2 regions of the Neobacillus sp. SM06 genome follow, and region 2 is predicted to be linked to the other one. Evidence: a T-box and tRNA genes for the amino acid it is inferred to sense, from the RefSeq annotation. Region 2 holds a T-box; the other holds one or more tRNA genes.
The links. The T-box of region 2 lies ahead of leuS (leucine--tRNA ligase). A T-box ahead of a tRNA ligase gene usually reads a tRNA of that ligase, here a tRNA-Leu.

Region 1 (12,140 bases), on a different contig from region 2:
CCTCTTCACTCATTTCTAAGACATGTTTTAAATAATTTTCAATGATATCGGAGATGTTTCTCATCTACGCACCCCCTATCTGACTTTGCGTATTGTCAAAAGTTATATATTAAAAAGTTAATAAATCCTTGATTTAGTGGGCTTTAAAATGCAAAAAACTTGCCACCCCCTAAAATCTAAGGATAATTGAGGTTACCCCACACACAACATCCCAGATTGGAAGTGACAAGTTTGTACCCTCAATTATTAACTTATTTAATGGAATTTATCAAGCATCAAGATCAGGTAATTCGAACATTACTTACACTTCTCGTTGGAAAGGGTATGTTTGAAAAACCTGAAGAAACGCCTGTTAATAAACCTTATCGAAAACTTCAAGTCGATGAACTTCCTATCATCGAAACCTTTGAAAAACTTGATTATCAAAAACTCCTCACCGATTATCTTGAGAAAAACGGTAAACCCTTAAAACCGGTTCAAAGACGTTCAAATACAAAAGCAATTGTACCTAAGTCAATGAACTGTCCAGCGTGTGGTGCTCCATCGGATTATCTTTATGCCAATAATGGAGGCAAAGGACAGTATCAATGTAAGGTATGTTCCTGCCTTTTTAACAATAAGAGTCGTTATTTGAAAGAGGCTATTCTTAAGTGCCCTCATTGTTCAAAAACCCTTGAAAAAGTTAAGGAGCGACAAGATTTTGACGTGTTCAAGTGCAAAAATAACGATTGTCCCTATTACCAAAAGAAACTAAACGGCATGTCTTCCAAAGAAAAGAAACGGTTTAAAAAGGATCCGCAGGCATTTAAATTACGATACATTTTTCGCCGGTTTCACCTTGATTTTAAGCCTCTTTCCAAGGAATCACCTGAACTTCCAGTAGTGGATTTGTCAAAGATTTACGCATCTCCACATACATTGGGGTTGATTCTAACTTACCATGTCAACTATGGCCTTTCAGCTCGTAAAACAGCTGCCATTATGCAGGATGTCCATGGTGTATCCATTTCACATCAAACGATTTTGAACTACGAAAACAGCGTCGCTCTTTTGCTTAAGCCATATATTGATCATTACCCTTACGAGCTTTCCGATCAATTTTGTGGCGATGAAACCTATATTCGAGTGAATGGTCACTGGCATTACTTATTTTTCTTTTTCGATGCGGTGAAGAAAATCATCCTTTCTTATCCGGTCTCACCGAATCGAGATACGGTTTCCGCTATTCGTGCAATGGATGATGTCTTATTGAAGATGAAAGAGATTCCAAAAGATTTAACCTTTGTGGTAGACGGAAATCCGATCTATCTGCTAGCCCAACATTTCTTCGCACAGCACGGCATTTCCTTTGATGTGAAGCAAGTGATTGGGCTGACAAACGACGATCCTGTTTCGACGGAATACAGACCTCTTAAGCAAATTATCGAGAGACTTAACCGCACTTTTAAGGGCAACTATCGTTCCACTCATGGCTTTGGGTCGGAACATGGTTCAGTTTCTTTTGTCACGTTGTTTGTGGCGTACTTTAATTTCCTTCGTCCACATGCAAGTTTAGAGGGCAAAGTCCCGGTAGTGAATCCAGAACTATCAGGGCTTCCTACAATGCCCGCGCGATGGACAAAGTTAATGGAATTAGCTCAACGCTGGATTATCCAGCAGCGGTCTACCTAACTTTTTGTTTAGCAGAGCCCTTGAATAAAACTAGCATCCGGCGAAGCGAACTCTTGACAAACCGAACTAGCCAATGGTTTAAAATGGAAAAACCAAGGGCTATTTAGCATGCCTTCTTTTTGTCCCCGTCGCCCTTGGTAAAGTAAACGCAAACCATTGGCGTGTTTGTCAAGAGCGGTTGCGGGGGCATACCCGCCCAGTAAATGGAAGAAATATTAAATCGCTAGGTAGTTTTCATAGAACTTTTGACACTACCTGACTTTGACTATATTTGACATTAATTATACATGAAAAACCAATGCCGGTGCAACGGTCTAATACTAAGATATTTTCTCCAACTATTTGAAGTGCAAAACCTGTTCCTTGCTAAAAAAATGGATCTTATGATTGGTGAGGATTTGAGCAAGAGTTGGACAGATGGACAAACAAGAAAAACCGGGCAAAAACCGCCCGGTCCTTTTTAGTTTGGCGGATAAACGAGGTCTGTTGATTTCCGCTCCAGGCACTCGCTTTCCGGGGGGCGTGCGGGGGAACCAGTAGTACCATTTCACCCTGAAAAATAGGGGAATTGGCCATTAGGGAAGCTAGTTATGACCGTTTTGACCCAAAAAACAGGAGAATTGGGCATTAGGGAAGCTAGTAGTGACCGTTTTGACCCAAAAAACAGGAGAATTGGGCATTAAGGAAGCTAGTTATGACCGTTTTGACCCAAAAAACAGGGGAATCGGGCATTAAGGAAGCTAGTTATGACCGCTTTGACCCAAAAAACAGGAGAATTGGGCATTAGGGAAGCCTCTAGTGACCATTTATCTTGATAAATATGAGAATTGGACTCCTTCATTTTTATTGGTATCTTTATGGCGATAAACGTCTCTATAAACCATTTTTTACCTTTTAATAGTCAAGAGATAAGTTAAGATATAAATTCTGATATTACAAAAAAGACAATCCTTTAAGGATTGTCTTTTTCTTTGCCTGGCAACGTCCTACTCTCACAGGAACTTGCGTTCCAACTACCATCGGCGCTGAGAAGCTTAACTTCCGTGTTCGGTATGGGAACGGGTGTGACCTTCTCGCCATTGCCGCCAAGCTATTTTGTTGAGGTTCATTCCCTCAAAACTAGGTAATCAAGAAGAAGTAAAAGAAGAACGAGTTCGCGCATTCAACTACATTGGTTAAGTCCTCGATCGATTAGTATCAGTCAGCTCCACACGTCACCGCGCTTCCACCTCTGACCTATCAACCTGATCGTCTTTCAGGGATCTTACTAGCTTGACGCTATGGGAAATCTCATCTTGAGGGGGGCTTCATGCTTAGATGCTTTCAGCACTTATCCCGTCCGCACATAGCTACCCAGCGATGCCTTTGGCAAGACAACTGGTACACCAGCGGTGCGTCCATCCCGGTCCTCTCGTACTAAGGACAGCTCCTCTCAAATTTCCTGCGCCCACGACGGATAGGGACCGAACTGTCTCACGACGTTCTGAACCCAGCTCGCGTACCGCTTTAATGGGCGAACAGCCCAACCCTTGGGACCGACTACAGCCCCAGGATGCGATGAGCCGACATCGAGGTGCCAAACCTCCCCGTCGATGTGGACTCTTGGGGGAGATAAGCCTGTTATCCCCGGGGTAGCTTTTATCCGTTGAGCGATGGCCCTTCCATGCGGAACCACCGGATCACTAAGCCCGACTTTCGTCCCTGCTCGACTTGTAGGTCTCGCAGTCAAGCTCCCTTGTGCCTTTACACTCTACGAATGATTTCCAACCATTCTGAGGGAACCTTTGGGCGCCTCCGTTACTCTTTAGGAGGCGACCGCCCCAGTCAAACTGCCCACCTGACACTGTCTCCCACCCAGAATTTGTGGGTGCGGGTTAGAATTTCAATACAGCCAGGGTAGTATCCCACCGACGCCTCCACCGAAGCTGGCGCTCCGGTTTCTACGGCTCCTACCTATCCTGTACAAGCTGTACCGAAATTCAATATCAGGCTACAGTAAAGCTCCACGGGGTCTTTCCGTCCTGTCGCGGGTAACCTGCATCTTCACAGGTACTATAATTTCACCGAGTCTCTCGTTGAGACAGTGCCCAGATCGTTACGCCTTTCGTGCGGGTCGGAACTTACCCGACAAGGAATTTCGCTACCTTAGGACCGTTATAGTTACGGCCGCCGTTTACTGGGGCTTCAATTCAGAGCTTCGCTTTGTGAGCTAACCCCTCCTCTTAACCTTCCAGCACCGGGCAGGCGTCAGCCCCTATACTTCGCCTTGCGGCTTCGCAGAGACCTGTGTTTTTGCTAAACAGTCGCCTGGGCCTATTCACTGCGGCTCTTCGGGGCGTGAACCCCAAAGAGCACCCCTTCTCCCGAAGTTACGGGGTCATTTTGCCGAGTTCCTTAACGAGAGTTCTCTCGCTCACCTTAGGATTCTCTCCTCGCCTACCTGTGTCGGTTTGCGGTACGGGCACCTTTTATCTCGCTAGAGGCTTTTCTTGGCAGTGTGGAATCAGGAACTTCGGTACTCGATTTCCCTCGGCATCACAGCTCAGCCTAATGTCAGCGGGATTTGCCTCACTGACAGCCTAACTGCTTACACGCACATATCCAGCAGTGCGCTTACCCTATCCTCCTGCGTCCCCCCACTCGCTCAAACGATAAAGAGGTGGTACAGGAATATCAACCTGTTGTCCATCGCCTACGCCTTTCGGCCTCGGCTTAGGTCCCGACTAACCCTGAGCGGACGAGCCTTCCTCAGGAAACCTTAGGCATTCGGTGGATGAGATTCTCACTCATCTTTCGCTACTCATACCGGCATTCTCACTTCTAAGCGCTCCACCGGTCCTTCCGGTCCAGCTTCAACGCCCTTAGAACGCTCTCCTACCGCGGACACCATCGGTGTCCACCCACAGCTTCGGTGATACGTTTAGCCCCGGTACATTTTCGGCGCAGAGTCACTCGACCAGTGAGCTATTACGCACTCTTTAAATGGTGGCTGCTTCTAAGCCAACATCCTGGTTGTCTAAGCAACTCCACATCCTTTTCCACTTAACGTATACTTTGGGACCTTAGCTGGTGGTCTGGGCTGTTTCCCTTTTGACTACGGATCTTATCACTCGCAGTCTGACTCCCACGGATAAGTCTTTGGCATTCGGAGTTTGTCTGAATTCGGTAACCCGATGAGGGCCCCTAGTCCAAACAGTGCTCTACCTCCAAGACTCTTGCACGTGAGGCTAGCCCTAAAGCTATTTCGGAGAGAACCAGCTATCTCCAAGTTCGATTGGAATTTCTCCGCTACCCACACCTCATCCGCGCACTTTTCAACGTGCGTCGGTTCGGGCCTCCAGTAGGTGTTACCCTACCTTCACCCTGGACATGGGTAGATCACCTGGTTTCGGGTCTACGACCACATACTCTTACGCCCTGATTAAGACTCGCTTTCGCTGCGGCTCCGTCTCTTCGACTTAACCTTGCATGTAATCGTAACTCGCCGGTTCATTCTACAAAAGGCACGCCATTACGCAAAAACGCGCTTTGACTACTTGTAGGCACACGGTTTCAGGAACTGTTTCACTCCCCTTCCGGGGTGCTTTTCACCTTTCCCTCACGGTACTGGTTCACTATCGGTCACTAGGGAGTATTTAGCCTTGGGAGATGGTCCGTCCCAGCTTCCGACCGGATTTCACGTGTCCGGCCGTACTCAGGATCCACTCAGGAGGGAACGAAGTTTCAACTACAGGGCTTTTACCTTCTACGGCAGACCTTTCCAGATCGCTTCATTTACCCCGTTCCTTTGTAACTCCATATTGAGTGTCCTACAACCCCGAAAGGCAAGCCTTTCGGTTTGGGCTGTTCCCGTTTCGCTCGCCGCTACTTGGGGAATCGCGTTTGCTTTCTCTTCCTCCGGGTACTTAGATGTTTCAGTTCCCCGGGTCTGCCTTCATTACCCTATGGATTCAGGTAAAGATACTGTTCCATTACGAACAGTGGGTTCCCCCATTCGGAAATCTCCGGATCAAAGCTTACTTACAGCTCCCCGAAGCATATCGGTGTTAGTCCCGTCCTTCATCGGCTCCTAGTGCCAAGGCATCCACCGTGCGCCCTTTCTAACTTAACCTGCGGCTCATATCAGCTATGCTTCTATTTCGCCTTGAAAAAGGTTGAAAATCTAAAATGGCGATCACTCGGTTCTTGCTTGGTACTTCTTCTATACGATTATCTAGTTTTCAAAGAACGAATATAAATAAGAGAGAATTGTTCTCTCAAAACTAAACGAACAATATACGTCAATAATCATCCAACTCATTGATGTCCGAAAGGACATTTTCCTTAGAAAGGAGGTGATCCAGCCGCACCTTCCGATACGGCTACCTTGTTACGACTTCACCCCAATCATCTGTCCCACCTTAGGCGGCTGGCTCCTTACGGTTACCCCACCGACTTCGGGTGTTACAAACTCTCGTGGTGTGACGGGCGGTGTGTACAAGGCCCGGGAACGTATTCACCGCGGCATGCTGATCCGCGATTACTAGCGATTCCGGCTTCATGCAGGCGAGTTGCAGCCTGCAATCCGAACTGAGAATGGTTTTATGGGATTGGCTAAACCTCGCGGTCTTGCTGCCCTTTGTACCATCCATTGTAGCACGTGTGTAGCCCAGGTCATAAGGGGCATGATGATTTGACCTCATCCCCACCTTCCTCCGGTTTGTCACCGGCAGTCACCTTAGAGTGCCCAACTGAATGCTGGCAACTAAGATCAAGGGTTGCGCTCGTTGCGGGACTTAACCCAACATCTCACGACACGAGCTGACGACAACCATGCACCACCTGTCACTCTGTCCCCCGAAGGGGAAAGTCCTATCTCTAGGAGTGTCAGAGGATGTCAAGACCTGGTAAGGTTCTTCGCGTTGCTTCGAATTAAACCACATGCTCCACCGCTTGTGCGGGCCCCCGTCAATTCCTTTGAGTTTCAGCCTTGCGGCCGTACTCCCCAGGCGGAGTGCTTAATGCGTTAGCTGCAGCACTAAAGGGCGGAAACCCTCTAACACTTAGCACTCATCGTTTACGGCGTGGACTACCAGGGTATCTAATCCTGTTTGCTCCCCACGCTTTCGCGCCTCAGCGTCAGTTACAGACCAGAAAGCCGCCTTCGCCACTGGTGTTCCTCCACATCTCTACGCATTTCACCGCTACACGTGGAATTCCGCTTTCCTCTTCTGCACTCAAGTCCCCCAGTTTCCAATGACCCTCCACGGTTGAGCCGTGGGCTTTCACATCAGACTTAAAGAACCGCCTGCGCGCGCTTTACGCCCAATAATTCCGGACAACGCTTGCCACCTACGTATTACCGCGGCTGCTGGCACGTAGTTAGCCGTGGCTTTCTGGTTAGGTACCGTCAAGGTACCGGCAGTTACTCCGATACTTGTTCTTCCCTAACAACAGAGTTTTACGACCCGAAGGCCTTCATCACTCACGCGGCGTTGCTCCGTCAGACTTTCGTCCATTGCGGAAGATTCCCTACTGCTGCCTCCCGTAGGAGTCTGGGCCGTGTCTCAGTCCCAGTGTGGCCGATCACCCTCTCAGGTCGGCTACGCATCGTTGCCTTGGTGAGCCGTTACCTCACCAACTAGCTAATGCGCCGCGGGTCCATCTGTAAGTGACAGCCAAAGCCGTCTTTCAGCTTTCCTTCATGCGAAGGAAAGAATTACCCGGTATTAGCACCGGTTTCCCGGTGTTATCCCAGTCTTACAGGCAGGTTGCCCACGTGTTACTCACCCGTCCGCCGCTAATCATCAGGAGCAAGCTCCTAATGATTCGCTCGACTTGCATGTATTAGGCACGCCGCCAGCGTTCGTCCTGAGCCAGGATCAAACTCTCCGAAGAACAGGATGCTCTAGTGTCGACGTTCGCAACAGGACGTTGCGGCTTTTAGTCGACCGAAGAACAGAAACGTTTGATATAGCTCATTTAAAATTAACGTTGGCTGATGCTGCTTCAAAAAGCAAAACATCATGATTATTTGTTGACGTAATTGTTTGTTTAGTTTTCAAAGAACAATCATTGCCGAGGAGTAACTTTTTAATAATATCAACTTTAAAATATAAAGTCAATATCTTTTTTTAAAATTTAAATGGTGGAGGATAGCGGGATCGAACCGCTGACCTCCTGCGTGCAAAGCAGGCGCTCTCCCAGCTGAGCTAATCCCCCAAAATGACCTTACTGGTCGGGAAGACAGGATTCGAACCTGCGACCCCTTGGTCCCAAACCAAGTGCTCTACCAAGCTGAGCTACTTCCCGATATAAGCGCGCCCGAAAGGAGTCGAACCCATAACCTTCTGATCCGTAGTCAGACGCTCTATCCAATTGAGCTACGGGCGCATTTTAGTAATGGTGCCGAGGACCGGAATCGAACCGGTACGGTAGTCACCTACCGCAGGATTTTAAGTCCTGTGCGTCTGCCAGTTCCGCCACCCCGGCAATAATGGAGCGGAAGACGGGATTCGAACCCGCGACCCCCACCTTGGCAAGGTGGTGTTCTACCACTGAACTACTTCCGCATTATCAAACTGGTGCGGGTGAAGGGAGTCGAACCCCCACGCCTTGCGGCGCCAGATCCTAAGTCTGGTGCGTCTGCCAATTCCGCCACACCCGCATGTTCATTAAAAGTGGTGAGCCATGAAGGACTCGAACCTTCGACCCTCTGATTAAAAGTCAGATGCTCTACCGACTGAGCTAATGGCTCGTACACGTGGTGCCGGCCAGAGGACTTGAACCCCCAACCTACTGATTACAAGTCAGTTGCTCTACCAATTGAGCTAGACCGGCATAAACAAATATAGTATATGGTGGAGGATGACGGGATCGAACCGCCGACCCTCTGCTTGTAAGGCAGATGCTCTCCCAGCTGAGCTAATCCTCCATACAATCGCCTGGCAACGTCCTACTCTCACAGGAACTTGCGTTCCAACTACCATCGGCGCTGAGAAGCTTAACTTCCGTGTTCGGTATGGGAACGGGTGTGACCTTCTCGCCATTGCCGCCAAGCTATTTTGTTGAGGTTCATTCCCTCAAAACTAGGTAATCAAGAAGAAGTAAACGAAGAACAAGTTCGCGCATTCAACTACATTGGTTAAGTCCTCGATCGATTAGTATCAGTCAGCTCCACACGTCACCGCGCTTCCACCTCTGACCTATCAACCTGATCGTCTTTCAGGGATCTTACTAGCTTGACGCTATGGGAAATCTCATCTTGAGGGGGGCTTCATGCTTAGATGCTTTCAGCACTTATCCCGTCCGCACATAGCTACCCAGCGATGCCTTTGGCAAGACAACTGGTACACCAGCGGTGCGTCCATCCCGGTCCTCTCGTACTAAGGACAGCTCCTCTCAAATTTCCTGCGCCCACGACGGATAGGGACCGAACTGTCTCACGACGTTCTGAACCCAGCTCGCGTACCGCTTTAATGGGCGAACAGCCCAACCCTTGGGACCGACTACAGCCCCAGGATGCGATGAGCCGACATCGAGGTGCCAAACCTCCCCGTCGATGTGGACTCTTGGGGGAGATAAGCCTGTTATCCCCGGGGTAGCTTTTATCCGTTGAGCGATGGCCCTTCCATGCGGAACCACCGGATCACTAAGCCCGACTTTCGTCCCTGCTCGACTTGTAGGTCTCGCAGTCAAGCTCCCTTGTGCCTTTACACTCTACGAATGATTTCCAACCATTCTGAGGGAACCTTTGGGCGCCTCCGTTACTCTTTAGGAGGCGACCGCCCCAGTCAAACTGCCCACCTGACACTGTCTCCCACCCAGAATTTGTGGGTGCGGGTTAGAATTTCAATACAGCCAGGGTAGTATCCCACCGACGCCTCCACCGAAGCTGGCGCTCCGGTTTCTACGGCTCCTACCTATCCTGTACAAGCTGTACCGAAATTCAATATCAGGCTACAGTAAAGCTCCACGGGGTCTTTCCGTCCTGTCGCGGGTAACCTGCATCTTCACAGGTACTATAATTTCACCGAGTCTCTCGTTGAGACAGTGCCCAGATCGTTACGCCTTTCGTGCGGGTCGGAACTTACCCGACAAGGAATTTCGCTACCTTAGGACCGTTATAGTTACGGCCGCCGTTTACTGGGGCTTCAATTCAGAGCTTCGCTTTGTGAGCTAACCCCTCCTCTTAACCTTCCAGCACCGGGCAGGCGTCAGCCCCTATACTTCGCCTTGCGGCTTCGCAGAGACCTGTGTTTTTGCTAAACAGTCGCCTAGGCCTATTCACTGCGGCTCTTCGGGGCGTAAACCCCAAAGAGCACCCCTTCTCCCGAAGTTACGGGGTCATTTTGCCGAGTTCCTTAACGAGAGTTCTCTCGCTCACCTTAGGATTCTCTCCTCGCCTACCTGTGTCGGTTTGCGGTACGGGCACCTTTTATCTCGCTAGAGGCTTTTCTTGGCAGTGTGGAATCAGGAACTTCGGTACTCGATTTCCCTCGGCATCACAGCTCAGCCTAATGTCAGCGGGATTTGCCTCACTGACAGCCTAACTGCTTACACGCACATATCCAGCAGTGCGCTTACCCTATCCTCCTGCGTCCCCCCACTCGCTCAAACGATAAAGAGGTGGTACAGGAATATCAACCTGTTGTCCATCGCCTACGCCTTTCGGCCTCGGCTTAGGTCCCGACTAACCCTGAGCGGACGAGCCTTCCTCAGGAAACCTTAGGCATTCGGTGGATGAGATTCTCACTCATCTTTCGCTACTCATACCGGCATTCTCACTTCTAAGCGCTCCACCGGTCCTTCCGGTCCAGCTTCAACGCCCTTAGAACGCTCTCCTACCGCGGACACCATCGGTGTCCACCCACAGCTTCGGTGATACGTTTAGCCCCGGTACATTTTCGGCGCAGAGTCACTCGACCAGTGAGCTATTACGCACTCTTTAAATGGTGGCTGCTTCTAAGCCAACATCCTGGTTGTCTAAGCAACTCCACATCCTTTTCCACTTAACGTATACTTTGGGACCTTAGCTGGTGGTCTGGGCTGTTTCCCTTTTGACTACGGATCTTATCACTCGCAGTCTGACTCCCACGGATAAGTCTTTGGCATTCGGAGTTTGTCTGAATTCGGTAACCCGATGAGGGCCCCTAGTCCAAACAGTGCTCTACCTCCAAGACTCTTGCACGTGAGGCTAGCCCTAAAGCTATTTCGGAGAGAACCAGCTATCTCCAAGTTCGATTGGAATTTCTCCGCTACCCACACCTCATCCGCGCACTTTTCAACGTGCGTCGGTTCGGGCCTCCAGTAGGTGTTACCCTACCTTCACCCTGGACATGGGTAGATCACCTGGTTTCGGGTCTACGACCACATACTCTTACGCCCTGATTAAGACTCGCTTTCGCTGCGGCTCCGTCTCTTCGACTTAACCTTGCATGTAATCGTAACTCGCCGGTTCATTCTACAAAAGGCACGCCATTACGCAAAAACGCGCTTTGACTACTTGTAGGCACACGGTTTCAGGAACTGTTTCACTCCCCTTCCGGGGTGCTTTTCACCTTTCCCTCACGGTACTGGTTCACTATCGGTCACTAGGGAGTATTTAGCCTTGGGAGATGGTCCCTCCCAGCTTCCGACCGGATTTCACGTGTCCGGCCGTACTCAGGATCCACTCAGGAGGGAACGAAGTTTCAACTACAGGGCTTTTACCTTCTACGGCAGACCTTTCCAGATCGCTTCATTTACCCCGTTCCTTTGTAACTCCATATTGAGTGTCCTACAACCCCGAAAGGCAAGCCTTTCGGTTTGGGCTGTTCCCGTTTCGCTCGCCGCTACTTGGGGAATCGCGTTTGCTTTCTCTTCCTCCGGGTACTTAGATGTTTCAGTTCCCCGGGTCTGCCTTCATTACCCTATGGATTCAGGTAAAGATACTGTTCCATTACGAACAGTGGGTTCCCCCATTCGGAAATCTCCGGATCAAAGCTTACTTACAGCTCCCCGAAGCATATCGGTGTTAGTCCCGTCCTTCATCGGCTCCTAGTGCCAAGGCATCCACCGTGCGCCCTTTCTAACTTAACCTGCGGCTCATATCAGCTATGCTTCTATTTCGCCTTGAAAAAGGTTGAAAATCTAAAATGGCGATCACTCGGTTCTTGCTTGGTACTTCTTCTATACGATTATCTAGTTTTCAAAGAACGAATATAAATAAGAGAGAATTGTTCTCTCAAAACTAAACGAACAATATACGTCAATAATCATCCAACTCATTGATGTCCGAAAGGACATTTTCCTTAGAAAGGAGGTGATCCAGCCGCACCTTCCGATACGGCTACCTTGTTACGACTTCACCCCAATCATCTGTCCCACCTTAGGCGGCTGGCTCCTTACGGTTACCCCACCGACTTCGGGTGTTACAAACTCTCGTGGTGTGACGGGCGGTGTGTACAAGGCCCGGGAACGTATTCACCGCGGCATGCTGATCCGCGATT
Region 2 (12,140 bases):
AGCTTTGATGACATAAAAATCCTTCTCCTTACATAAAAAAAGAAGTGCAAGTTCGACTTTTTTTGCACGATACTAGTAGTGTACAACTTCTCAACCCACAACGCTACACTCGTATAAGGCAATTTTATAAAAAATCTTTTAAAACGAGATTTCCGAAAAGGTATGATATGATCAATTCTAGTTTACCCTTAATGGAGAATCTGCAAAAGTTGGTGAAATAATGAAATACGATGTTATTGTGGTAGGCGGCGGCCCTTCCGGTTTAATGGCGGCAATCGCTGCCGGTGAGCATGGAGCAAAGGTGCTGTTGATTGATAAAGGAGACAAGCTTGGCAGGAAACTTGCCATCTCGGGCGGTGGACGCTGCAATGTCACCAATCGCATGCCCATTGATGACTTGATAAAACACCTTCCTGGAAATGGAAAGTTTTTATACAGCGCTTTTTCGATTTTTACTAATGAAGACATTATTGCTTTTTTTGAAAAAATGGGCATTGAGCTGAAAGAAGAGGATCATGGCAGAATGTTTCCGGTCACCGATAAAGCGCAATCCGTTGTCGATGCCCTTTTGGAAAAATTATCATCTTTCCATGTGGCCATTATGGAAAATTCCCCTGTTTCCGATGTGATATACGAAAATGGCGAAACGGCTGGGGTACGTCTAAAAGACGGACGGAAAATCGCAGCCAAATCGATTGTCATTGCCGTTGGCGGCAAATCCGTTCCCCACACCGGATCTACCGGGGATGGCTATGCCTGGGCTGAAAATGCCGGCCATACAATCACCGAGCTGTTCCCTACAGAAGTGCCGGTTACTTCAAATGAACCATTCATTAAAAACAAAACGCTTCAAGGTCTGTCACTTAGGGATATTTCGTTGAGCGTACTGAATCCGAAAGGAAAGCCAATCATTTCCCACCGGATGGACATGATTTTTACCCATTTTGGGATCAGCGGGCCGGCCGTTCTGCGCTGCAGCCAGTTCGTCGTGAAAGCGATGAAGAAATGGAAGCTTCATGAAGTAACGATGAGCTTAGACACCCTTCCGGATCAAACGGAAACGGCTATTTTTGAAGAAATCAGCCACTTGCTGAAAAACGAGCCCAAAAAGAGCATAAAAAATACGCTGAAAGGGCTGCTGCCCGAGCGATATCTCCTTTTTCTCCTTGAAAGAAGCGAAATCGATGCGAATGCTCAAGGTGGAACGAGTTCAAACGAAAAAGTGCGGGCCTTTGCAAAAAACTGCAAGCATTTTACCTTTACTGTAAATGGAACGCTGCCGCTTGAAAAAGCGTTTGTGACCGGCGGCGGAGTATCTGTGAAAGAAATTGAGCCGCAGACAATGGCTTCAAAGAAGATGGCCGGCCTTTATTTTTGTGGAGAAATTCTTGACATTCATGGCTACACAGGCGGTTACAACATTACGGCAGCGCTTGTGACAGGAAGAATTGCTGGAACAAATGCGGCAATTACAGGAAAAAATCGGTCCTGAGCTTGTTTTCAGGACCGATAAATAATCATAGCCGTAAAACAATAGATTTGTTCTTCCTCTTCATCCTCTGGAAGGGCGGCAACATTGTATTTAATATCAATGAGTTTCTTTTCATCGATTTCTTTTAAAAACCGATTCATTTCCCACTCCAAATCTTTTTCATGTTCGCGGTCAAATAATTTCACCTTAATCACGATCCAGTCTCCTTCCCTTTTTTCTTTTATTCTGTCCACTTTTCTAAATTTTTAAAATATTATTTTGTGAAGATTTTAAGAAAATTTTAAGATAAACCTTGTATAGTTTTTGTAGTCAATCGATTTACCATTTGAGGGGAGCCAGAAAATTGAACCAAAAACAATACACTTCCTGGGGAGTCAGTTTCGGCAGTCTTGCATTAGTAGCCGGAATGGTATCGTACTTAGGAATAACAAACGGCGTAAAACCGAATAAATCAAATCGATCCAATCAGGTGCCAGCGACCAGCCAGCAGCAAACATCACCAAGCCAAAGCAACGGGGGTAATTCGAGTGATGGCAAAGCCCTTAATCCGTCAATTGATCAAAGCCAGCCATCATCCTTTTTCTCAGATGGGAGCAATTCCTCAACCAGCGATAGCAGTACATCATTTGACAATGGGTCACAGTCGCTTGATGAGCGCAATAACTCATTTTCAAATGATGGCACCTACAGTCGCCGCTATGGAAGATTTGACACAACAACGGGCGGTTCCTGATGAACGAATATCGTTTCAATTCGATGAGCACCATGGTGCATATTTCGATTACAAGGGAACTTTTTGCAAATGATCTCATGCCAGTTTATAAAAAGTTTGAACAAATTGAAGATCTTTGCAGCCGATTTCGTCCTGATAGCGAACTTTCAAGGATAAACCGTCAAATTGGCAAAGAGATCCCCGTTTCAGAGGAGCTTTATACCATTTTTGAGGCGGCGCTTCGCTTTTATGAGGAAACCGATTTCTTGATTCTCACCATCGTAACGTCAAAGGCCCGTAAAAAAATCGGCTATCAAAGATGGCGAAAGTTGCATGCCCTTAACCCGTTTCTCTATATTTTTGTCACCGTGCACGGCCTGTTAAGCGGCACTGATTTTCAAGGAACAATTCTTTCAGTCGTCAATTTGGCGCCACTCTTGATGATGGGAATGATGATGCTGGAGAAAAAAGAAAAAGCGACTGCAGCGAATTAAAAAGCCGGACTCATTACAGAATCCGGCTTTTTGTCTTTTGAGCAAGTTTATTTCGTTTCTCCCGTCCAGTTCATCATCCCGCCAACCATGTTGACGACATTGTAGCCCTGGTTGTGAAGATAGTGACAAACGTTTCCACTCCGTGCACTTGAACGGCAGATAAAAATATATTCTTTGTTTTTATCAAACTGATCCAGTTTTGCCGGGATATCTCCCATTGGAATATGCTTTGCTCCAGGAATCATCCCTTGCTCAACTTCATCGTATTCCCTGACATCAACAAGCTCAAGCTTCTCTCCTGCTTCTAGCTTTTTCCTCAATTCCTCTGGTGTGATTGTTTTGATTTCGCTCATTTTCATACCCTTTCATTTGGGAATATCCCTCGATGCGCGAAAGGGATATTCAGATTAATTGGCGACGATGTTCACTAATTTCCCCGGAACGGTAATCACTTTGCGAACCGTTTTTCCTTCAATCTGCTCTTTTACTTTTTCATCATCCATTGCCAATTGTTCCAACGTTTCCTTTGTAGCATCTGTCGGAACGGTAAGCTTATGCTTCACTTTTCCATTTACTTGAATAACGATTTCGACTTCTTGATCCACAAGTTTGGATTCATCATAGGCAGGCCATGCTTCATAGGAAATCGTTTCACTATGGCCGAGTTTTTCCCAAAGTTCTTCCGCAAGATGAGGGCAAATCGGCGAAAGCATTTTGACAAAACCCTCCATATAATTCTTTGCTAGAACAGTGGATTTATACGCCTCATTAATAAACACCATCAATTGCGAAATCGCCGTATTAAAACGCAAGCCCTCCAAGTCTTCCGTCACTTTTTTCACCGTTTGATGATAAACTTTTTCAAGACTTGCCGACTCTTCACCCTCTTGAATTTTTGGATTTACGCTTCCATCTTCTTCAACGAACAAGCGCCAAATCCGGTCAAGGAAGCGGCGTGCTCCGTCAAGACCGTTGGTTGACCAGGCGATTGAAGCGTCAAGCGGCCCCATAAACATTTCGTATAACCGCAGTGTATCGGCACCATGGCTTTCGACAATCGCATCCGGATTGACAACATTCCCTTTCGACTTACTCATTTTTTCATTGTTTTCGCCTAAAATCATGCCCTGGTTGAATAGTTTCTGGAATGGTTCTTTTGTTGGAACAACGCCAAGATCATACAAGAATTTATGCCAGAAACGGGCGTAGAGCAAATGAAGAACCGCATGCTCGGCGCCGCCAATGTATACATCGACCGGAAGCCATTCATCCAGTTTTTCACGGGAAGCAAGCTCCAGACTATTTTTCGGATCAATATAGCGCAAATAATACCAGCAGCTTCCCGCCCATTGCGGCATCGTATTCGTTTCACGGCGCCCTTTTTTGCCTGTTTCAGGATCAACAACAGTTACCCACTCCGAGATGTTGGCAAGCGGCGATTCCCCAGTTCCTGATGGCCTGATTTCTGTTGTTTTTGGCAGCATGAGTGGCAACTGGTCTTCAGAAACAGCCGTCATCGTTCCATCTTCCCAATGAATAATCGGAATTGGTTCACCCCAATAGCGCTGACGGCTAAACAGCCAGTCGCGCAGGCGGTAGGTCACCTTCTTTGTTCCAATCCCTTTTTCCTCCAGCCAGGAAATCATTTTCTGAATGGCATCTGTCTTATTTAAGCCATCCAAAAATTCTGAATGAATATGCTCACCATCACCGGTATAGGCTTCTTTATCAATATCACCGCCAGCTACTACTTGCTTGATCGGGAGTTCAAATTGTTTGGCAAACTCGTAGTCCCGCTCATCATGGGCAGGAACCGCCATAATCGCACCCGTTCCGTAACTGACTAATACATAATCGGCAATCCAAATCGGCATTTTTTCATTATTGGCCGGGTTGATCGCATAGGCTCCGGTAAACACGCCTGTCTTTTCTTTCGCCAAATCTGTCCGTTCCAAATCGCTTTTGCTTTTAATTTTTTCCAAATAAGTATCCACTGCCAGCTGCCGTTCTGGAGTCGTGATTTTGCTTACAAGGGCATGTTCTGGCGCCAACACCGCGTAAGTTGCTCCAAAAAGAGTATCCGGTCGGGTGGTGAACACAGTAAAGGATTCATCATGATCGGCAATCTTAAACGTGACCTCAGCACCCGCTGAACGGCCGATCCAATTGCGCTGCATATCTTTAATGCTTTCAGGCCAATCCAATTCTTCCAAATCTTCAAGAAGGCGGTCGGCGTAAGCAGTGATTTTCAGCATCCATTGTTTCATTGGCCGGCGTTCGACCGGATGGCCGCCGCGTTCGCTTTTTCCATCAATGACTTCTTCATTTGCCAAAACCGTGCCAAGAGCGGGACACCAGTTTACTGCTACTTCATCAATATAGGCGAGTCCTTTTTTAAAAAGCTGCAGGAAAATCCATTGGGTCCATTTGTAGTACTCCGGATCGGTTGTATTCACTTCCCGGTCCCAGTCATATGAAAACCCAAGCGACTTAATTTGCCGGCGGAAATTATCAATATTTTTCTTTGTAAATTCAGCCGGGTCATTCCCTGTATCCAATGCATATTGCTCTGCTGGCAAACCAAAGGCATCCCAGCCCATCGGATGAAGGACATTATAGCCCTGCATTCGCTTTAAGCGGGAAAGGATGTCTGTCGCTGTATAGCCTTCAGGGTGGCCTACATGTAATCCGGCTCCGGAAGGATAGGGAAACATATCAAGCGCATAGAATTTCCGCTTGCCTTTTTCTTCATTTGTTTTGAACGTTTTTGCTTCTTCCCATTTTTTCTGCCATTTCGATTCGATTTGCTGATGATTGAAGCTCATGGACTTTTCCTCCTAATTTCTCCAGCCTGGCTGGGCAAAAATAAAAAACCTCCCATCCCCAAACGGGACGAGAGGATTATGTAACAATCTCCCGCGGTACCACCCACATTAGTGCCAAACAACACTCGCTTTACTCAACCTTAACGCGGCAAACGGCAAACATTACTTTTCGGTAGCACCGAAAACTTTCATGTGTGCAACTCCTAAGGCGAGTTCATGAACTTCCCGGTTGGCTTGCACCTGCCGCCAACTCTCTACCATTCGGGAATGCATCATTACTACTCCTCGTCATTGTTATTGTCAATATGAAAAGTATACGGTTATTTTAATAAACTTTCGGGTTGGATGCAAGTTTTGGCAAAAACAGCTTGATTTTAAGCTTCATTTTCCCCCTCCGTTAAACCTCGATCATACGAAACCGTCGTGAAAAGTGAAAGGATAAATAAACCAATCAACACAAGAAACAGCATTGACATTCCATACAGGTCAACGAGCATTCCGCCGAGAAGCGGTCCCACCATCCGGCCGCCTGTTGCAGTGCTGTTCACAATGCCCTGGTAAAATCCTTCCCTCCCTTTTGGCGACAAATCAAATGCCACAGTCGGTACGGCGGGCCAAACAAACATTTCCCCAATCGTTAAAATCACCATTCCGGCCACAAAACCGGCAAACGCATCAGCAAAACTCGCCACTAAAAAAGAAAGAATAAAAATAAAAATTCCAGCCATCATTTGGATTTTTAATGTTTTTGCAAAGTGTTTTATAAACAGTTGAATCACCGGCTGACCGAGGACAATGAAAGCGCCGTTTAGGGTCCAAAGCAGACTGTATTGTGTAAGCGAAATATTGATTTGCTGTGTGTAAGCTGCGATCGTGGTTGACCACTGGACATAGGCAACCCAGCATAACAAATAGCCTATACTGAGAATGATTAATGCGCGCAGATTCCGATTGTTTTTAAATGACAATTTCGCAGGCTTGGAGGCGGTTCTTTTGCCAGCCTGAACAGACATGCCTTTATAGCCGAAAACGGCAATCAATAAAAAGACAATATAAAGAAGGGTATTTGACAGAAAAATGTACTGAAAAGAATAATCTGCAACAATCCCGCCTAGCGACGAGCCGATTGCGACACCGAGGTTTTGGGCTACATAGATTGCATTAAAAGCTTTTCGCCCGCCTTCTTCCCAGACAGATCCTGCCATCGCATACATAGCCGGAAAAATTATACCGGTTCCAAATCCGATAATGATAAGGAAAACAACATATTGCGGCCAACCATGCCAAAGTGTTAATCCAATGAGTGCAAGCAAGGCGATGCCAATTCCCAAGAGGATGGAACGGTATCCGCCAATTCGATCGAACAAACTCCCGCCAACCAGATTGCCGAGCACACTGGCTGCCGAGTTGAGCATGAGAACGATACCTGCAACAGAGAGCGATTTCCCTAAAGAATCGTGAATATAGATTGTATTTAACGGCCATAGAAATGAATTGCCGGTGACATTCACAGCCATTCCAATCACTAAAAGCCATACCGCACGGGGCATAAAAAGAGCTCCTTTTATTTTCAATTTCAAAACAAATGCTATTGTAGACTTTTTTCAAAGGAGGTGCAATCATTTTTTCGGAATCGCTACTTCGTTTTTAAGCCAAATGGTCCCTTTTTTATGCGAAATGAAAATAAACACCCTTAACATTGCTGTTAAGGGCAAATTTTTTAGGATGATTGTTCCGGTTCTGGGTGGAATTTTGATTTTACAGGCTGGCCGCCGGATTTTTCATATTTCTTTTTTGCTGTTTTGACTAGGTCGTAATCCTGGCCCAGCTCCAGATCTTGATTGTTTTGACCGTTTCGCGTTTTTTGTTCAGGGTTTTGTTGCTTTGACCGCTTTTTCAATTTCTTATCCCCCTTTATTGATCTTGGAGAATCAATGTATTTTGCAGCTGCTGAATTTGCAGCCTCATGCGGTGAAGCTGCTCACGCTGTTGGGCGTTTGCACTGTGAGCCATTTTTGCCAAATCATGATAGGCCTCTTCAAGCTGTTGCAAAGCAGCCGTGTAATTGTCATTGTTGTAATGCTCTTGAAGGCTGCTTTCCTTGAATTGATCTTCGGCATAAGCAATCGCATCTTCGCATTGTTGCAGTAAATTTTCGACTGATTCACGAGTAGCCATCTAAAAACCCCTTTCAAACTGCATTGAAGCATCTTGCTTCTTTTCTTATTGTGTTCACAATCATCTTTCCTATCACGCAGTGAAACAAATAAATTCTGGTAAGCCTTTTGGAAAAAATCTTCCCATTGGCGATGCCAATCACTTCATGTTACAATTTTTCGTATGACTTATTTTTTAAAAAGGAGGGTCTGGAATGATTCAGGCGAAACCCTTTCCATATACAGCAGATACTAAACGATACCATACTTGGAATTATCATCTTCGCCAACAGTTTGGCCATAAAGTATTTAAAATTGCTCTGGACGGCGGCTTTGATTGTCCAAACCGCGATGGCACGGTTGCTCATGGCGGCTGTACATTTTGCAGCGCCTCAGGATCCGGCGATTTTGCTGGCAATCGTGCCGATGATCTTGAAAAGCAATTCCGTGAGATAAAAGAAAAAATGCATACAAAATGGAAAGATGGCAAATACATGGCCTATTTTCAGGCGTTCACCAATACGCATGCTCCCGTTGATGTACTAAGGGAAAAATATGAAACCGTATTAAAACAAGATGGCGTTGTCGGCCTTTCGATTGCTACCCGACCTGATTGCCTTCCCGATGACGTTGTGGACTATTTAGCGGAGCTGAACGAACGGACGTATTTGTGGGTCGAACTTGGCTTGCAAACCATCCATGAGCGGACAGCAGTATTGATTAACCGCGCTCATGATTATCAATGTTATGCAGACGGCGTCAAGAAATTACGAAAGCATGGCATTCGTGTATGTTCCCATATCATTAACGGCCTCCCGCTTGAGTCAAAAGAGATGATGATGGAAACAGCACGTGAAGTGGCCAAGCTGGACGTCCAGGGGATCAAAATTCACTTGCTGCATCTTCTAAAAGGAACGCCATTGGTTAAACAGTACGAAAAGGGGATGCTTGAATTCCTCTCGAAAGAAGACTATGTAAACTTAGTATGCGACCAATTGGAAATTTTACCGCCGGAAATGATTGTTCACCGCATTACTGGAGATGGGCCGATTGATCTGATGGTCGGTCCAATGTGGAGCGTTAACAAATGGGAAGTATTAAATGCGATTGATGCAGAACTGAAGCGGCGCGACAGCTGGCAGGGTAAATCTTATCAAGCAGCGGGGAATGCACGATGAAGCTTGAACGCGTTCTCCCCTTTGCGAAAAAATTGCTCGAAAACGCAGCCGGGTTCGGCGATATCGTGGTAGACGGGACAATTGGAAACGGGCATGATACCCTCTTTTTAGCAGAGCTTGTCGGCGAGAACGGTATCGTTTATGGTTTTGATATCCAGAAGGCAGCCCTGGTGGTGACAGAAGAACGGCTTCGGGAGCATAACATGCTTGAACGTGCGGTTCTAATTCAAAAAGGACATGAAACGGTAAGCACCAGTATTCCTGAAGAACATCACGGAAAAATCAAAGGAGCAATCTTTAATCTCGGGTATTTGCCCGGCAGCGACAAAACGATCACCACCAAAGCCAATACAACAATTGCTGCTGTCGAACAGCTGCTCGACATCATGGCACCTGAAGGCATCATCGTGCTCGTGATCTACCACGGCCATCCAGAAGGTGCAAAAGAACGTGACGCGCTTTTAAACTTTTGTTGCCAAATCGATCAAAAAAAGGCCCATATTCTTCAGTACCAATTTATCAACCAAAAAAACAACCCGCCGTTTATCATTGCAATTGAAAAAAGCCAGGCATAGCGCCTGGCTTTTTATTTAAAGATCAGACGGGTCAATCCGGCCGGGACCCATTTTTGTAGCGAGCGATAGGCTCGTCCATTTAGATAGAAAAAATAACTGATCCTTCCCCCTGTTTTAATCATTTCTTTTGCCAGCTTGCGAACATTCTTTTGCCGCTGAACCTTTTGATCGGAAAGGTACACTCCGAGCAAACCGCGGTTGATCAGCTGATGAAATTTTTTATCAGGAAGCTTTTCGGTATGGCGATCCGCTTCTGTTAAAAAATGCTTCAGCCGTTTAAACAGCTCGTCTTCACTCGAATAATAAAAACAAAAATTCAAATCCCCTCCTGTCCGATCTTCTTCCTGATCAATAAAATAATCAAGCAAAATATGCAAACCTTGGATATAAGGAAAATAGCCGCTGCGAATCTTTTCGGCATCTTCTTTTTGAAAATCATCCCTTAGGGCATAGGAAACCAAGCTGAAAATCCCAAGCGTTGAGCCGGAACAAGCGGAAAATTCGTACCATTCCATTTCTGGCAATTGCTGGCGGTATTCCTCATGCCAGTGTTGCAGGCGAGGTACGCGCTCCTTCGGGATCACATGTTTATGAACTTGCAAATCACAATAATAAAGGCAAAGTTCATCCAAATACGTTTTTATGTAAGCGAAATGAACAGGCTCAAGTTCCCGTAACACGGTTCGGCACGTTTCCGCCAATTCATTTAAATAATTGCCATCATTTTGATCATTCCGAAGCCGGTAATAATTTTTCCAATCCGCTTCGAGCGACAAAGCATCAGCCATTGAATGATGAAGCACCGCAAAATCATCCGGGTCAAGCGAAGTGGAGCGGTCGCAAAGATTATCCAAATAATCGCTGATTGTTTGATAGGCAACAATAAATTTAACCGCAGTCCTGTACTTTTCACCAGCCATCAAAGCGAGTATGGCTCCCCCTTCACAATGAAATGTTTTGCCGCCAATACTTGCCAATGCCTGTTTGCGCAGCTCAGGATTGGGAATCTGCTGCGCCCGGCTTTTCCAATAATCCAATTCCCGATGAACAGCCGGGAAAATTTTCCGATACACTTGCACCATTAGATTAATTGGTGCCATCGTCAATGACATCCTTCTACACCTCTAAACAATATAGCCAATCGATTTTAGCTGACTGATGACAAAATCCTTTGCGTATTCAAACACTTCATCCCGCTCCGGTTCATTAAAAATTTCATGATAGCATTTTTGCCATTCCTTAAACCGTTTTTCCGACAGCGGTGCTTGATTAAACCATTCCCTGACAACCTGTTTGTTGACAATTTTGTCATCGCCTCCCTGCATGACAAGCATTGGCACATCTTGAATTTTCTCAAGGTTTTCAAAGGCATTCTTCATTGCTACTACAAGCTCGCGATACCAGCGGATCGATACTTTTGTGACATACAAGGTATCATTCAAATCTGCTTCGCGAACATCCTCGTTTCTTGTTGCCATCTCGACGGTTAAACCTGAATTCATTTTCAGTTTTGGGTAAATGACATTTAACCCAAGCGAGAGAATATTTAAAAAATTGGATGGCGTTTGAACCAATCCTAAACATGGAGAGGATAAAATCACGCCAGCAAGATTAAGATGCTCTTCCTGCAGCAAACGAATAGCAATCAGCCCGCCCATACTGTGTCCAAGCAAAAAGACCGGCAGATCATACGTATAGGCCGCCTGGATCCAATCTTTCACTTCAAAAATGTATTCATCAAAGGAATCAATATGGCCCCGGCGCGACCTTGTTGTCATACCTTGGCCCGGAAGATCGCCCATAATAATATGAAAGCCTGATGTCCGCCACATTTCGATCAGCCAGCCATAGCGCCGATGATGTTCCATTGCGCCATGAACCATCACGATCACCGCTTTTGCTTCGCCTTCCGCTTCCCACTTCCACATATTTCTTCCTCCTACAATCCGCAAAAATAAAGTACTATTAGATATAGAAAAGATCTCCGATATTCTTATAATAAAAGTACTATACCATAAATACATAAAAAACTTGATACAAAAGGTCTTTCAAAACGAACACTGTAACTTTTTAAAAAGGGGAGAACGATCATGATATATCCATACAAAGGTAAAACACCGAAAATTGCCGATTCCGCCTATATTGCCGACTATGTCACGATTACCGGTGATGTTGCAATCGGGGAAGAGTCAAGCATTTGGTTTAATACTGTGATCCGCGGTGATGTGGCACCAACGATCATTGGACGCAAAGTGAATGTCCAGGACAATTCCGTTTTGCATCAAAGCCCAAACAACCCGCTTATTTTAGAAGATGAGGTTACGATCGGCCATCAAGTGCTCCTGCACAGCTGTATAATCAAGAAAAAAGCGCTTGTCGGCATGGGTTCCATTGTGCTGGATCAGGCTGTAATCGGCGAAGGCGCATTTATTGGAGCAGGAAGCCTCGTCCCTCAAGGCAAAGTCATTCCTCCGAACACGTTGGCCTTTGGCCGCCCTGCGAAAGTCATTCGTGAACTGACTGCCGAGGACATTGCCGATATGGAACGGATTACAAGAGAGTACGCCGAGAAAGCCGCTTACTATAAAAGCATTCAAGCGAGCAGCCATACATCTAAATAGTATTCTCCAATAGACGATTAAAATGATTAGGTGGTCTCATTATTTTGATTTCAATTGCACTATTTATTCTGTCAGCTATTCTTCTAT

Region 1: it encodes a tRNA-Leu, which carries the amino acid that the T-box ahead of leuS (leucine--tRNA ligase) is inferred to sense. The anticodon was not compared.

The regions. Positions count from the first base shown of each region.
Region 1 covers NZ_JBNWEO010000017.1:133,370-145,509, reverse strand. The annotation lists gene ACQYAD_RS14000 (CtsR family transcriptional regulator) at 1-64, opposite strand, end outside; gene ACQYAD_RS13995 (IS6 family transposase) at 232-1,671, shown strand; rRNA gene rrf (5S ribosomal RNA) at 2,645-2,761, opposite strand; rRNA gene ACQYAD_RS13985 (23S ribosomal RNA) at 2,843-5,782, opposite strand; rRNA gene ACQYAD_RS13980 (16S ribosomal RNA) at 5,999-7,548, opposite strand; tRNA gene ACQYAD_RS13975 (tRNA-Ala) at 7,797-7,872, opposite strand; tRNA gene ACQYAD_RS13970 (tRNA-Pro) at 7,886-7,962, opposite strand; tRNA gene ACQYAD_RS13965 (tRNA-Arg) at 7,970-8,043, opposite strand; tRNA gene ACQYAD_RS13960 (tRNA-Leu) at 8,054-8,142, opposite strand; tRNA gene ACQYAD_RS13955 (tRNA-Gly) at 8,148-8,222, opposite strand; tRNA gene ACQYAD_RS13950 (tRNA-Leu) at 8,233-8,317, opposite strand; tRNA gene ACQYAD_RS13945 (tRNA-Lys) at 8,332-8,407, opposite strand; tRNA gene ACQYAD_RS13940 (tRNA-Thr) at 8,415-8,490, opposite strand; tRNA gene ACQYAD_RS13935 (tRNA-Val) at 8,509-8,584, opposite strand; rRNA gene rrf (5S ribosomal RNA) at 8,593-8,709, opposite strand; rRNA gene ACQYAD_RS13925 (23S ribosomal RNA) at 8,791-11,730, opposite strand; rRNA gene ACQYAD_RS13920 (16S ribosomal RNA) at 11,947-12,140, opposite strand, start outside.
Region 2 covers NZ_JBNWEO010000011.1:82,016-94,155, forward strand. The annotation lists gene ACQYAD_RS03640 (putative polysaccharide biosynthesis protein) at 1-14, opposite strand, end outside; gene ACQYAD_RS03645 (NAD(P)/FAD-dependent oxidoreductase) at 221-1,492, shown strand; gene ACQYAD_RS03650 (sporulation protein Cse60) at 1,501-1,686, opposite strand; gene ACQYAD_RS03655 (hypothetical protein) at 1,836-2,225, shown strand; gene ACQYAD_RS03660 (FAD:protein FMN transferase) at 2,225-2,698, shown strand; gene ACQYAD_RS03665 (rhodanese-like domain-containing protein) at 2,746-3,051, opposite strand; gene leuS (leucine--tRNA ligase) at 3,106-5,523, opposite strand; T-box leader at 5,584-5,824, opposite strand; gene ACQYAD_RS03675 (MDR family MFS transporter) at 5,898-7,073, opposite strand; gene ACQYAD_RS03680 (glycogen biosynthesis protein GlgD) at 7,244-7,423, opposite strand; gene ACQYAD_RS03685 (YtzC family protein) at 7,438-7,701, opposite strand; gene ACQYAD_RS03690 (TIGR01212 family radical SAM protein) at 7,895-8,857, shown strand; gene ACQYAD_RS03695 (tRNA (mnm(5)s(2)U34)-methyltransferase) at 8,854-9,432, shown strand; gene ACQYAD_RS03700 (tetraprenyl-beta-curcumene synthase family protein) at 9,444-10,544, opposite strand; gene ACQYAD_RS03705 (lysophospholipase) at 10,557-11,360, opposite strand; gene ACQYAD_RS03710 (gamma carbonic anhydrase) at 11,523-12,053, shown strand; gene ACQYAD_RS03715 (C39 family peptidase) at 12,098-12,140, shown strand, end outside.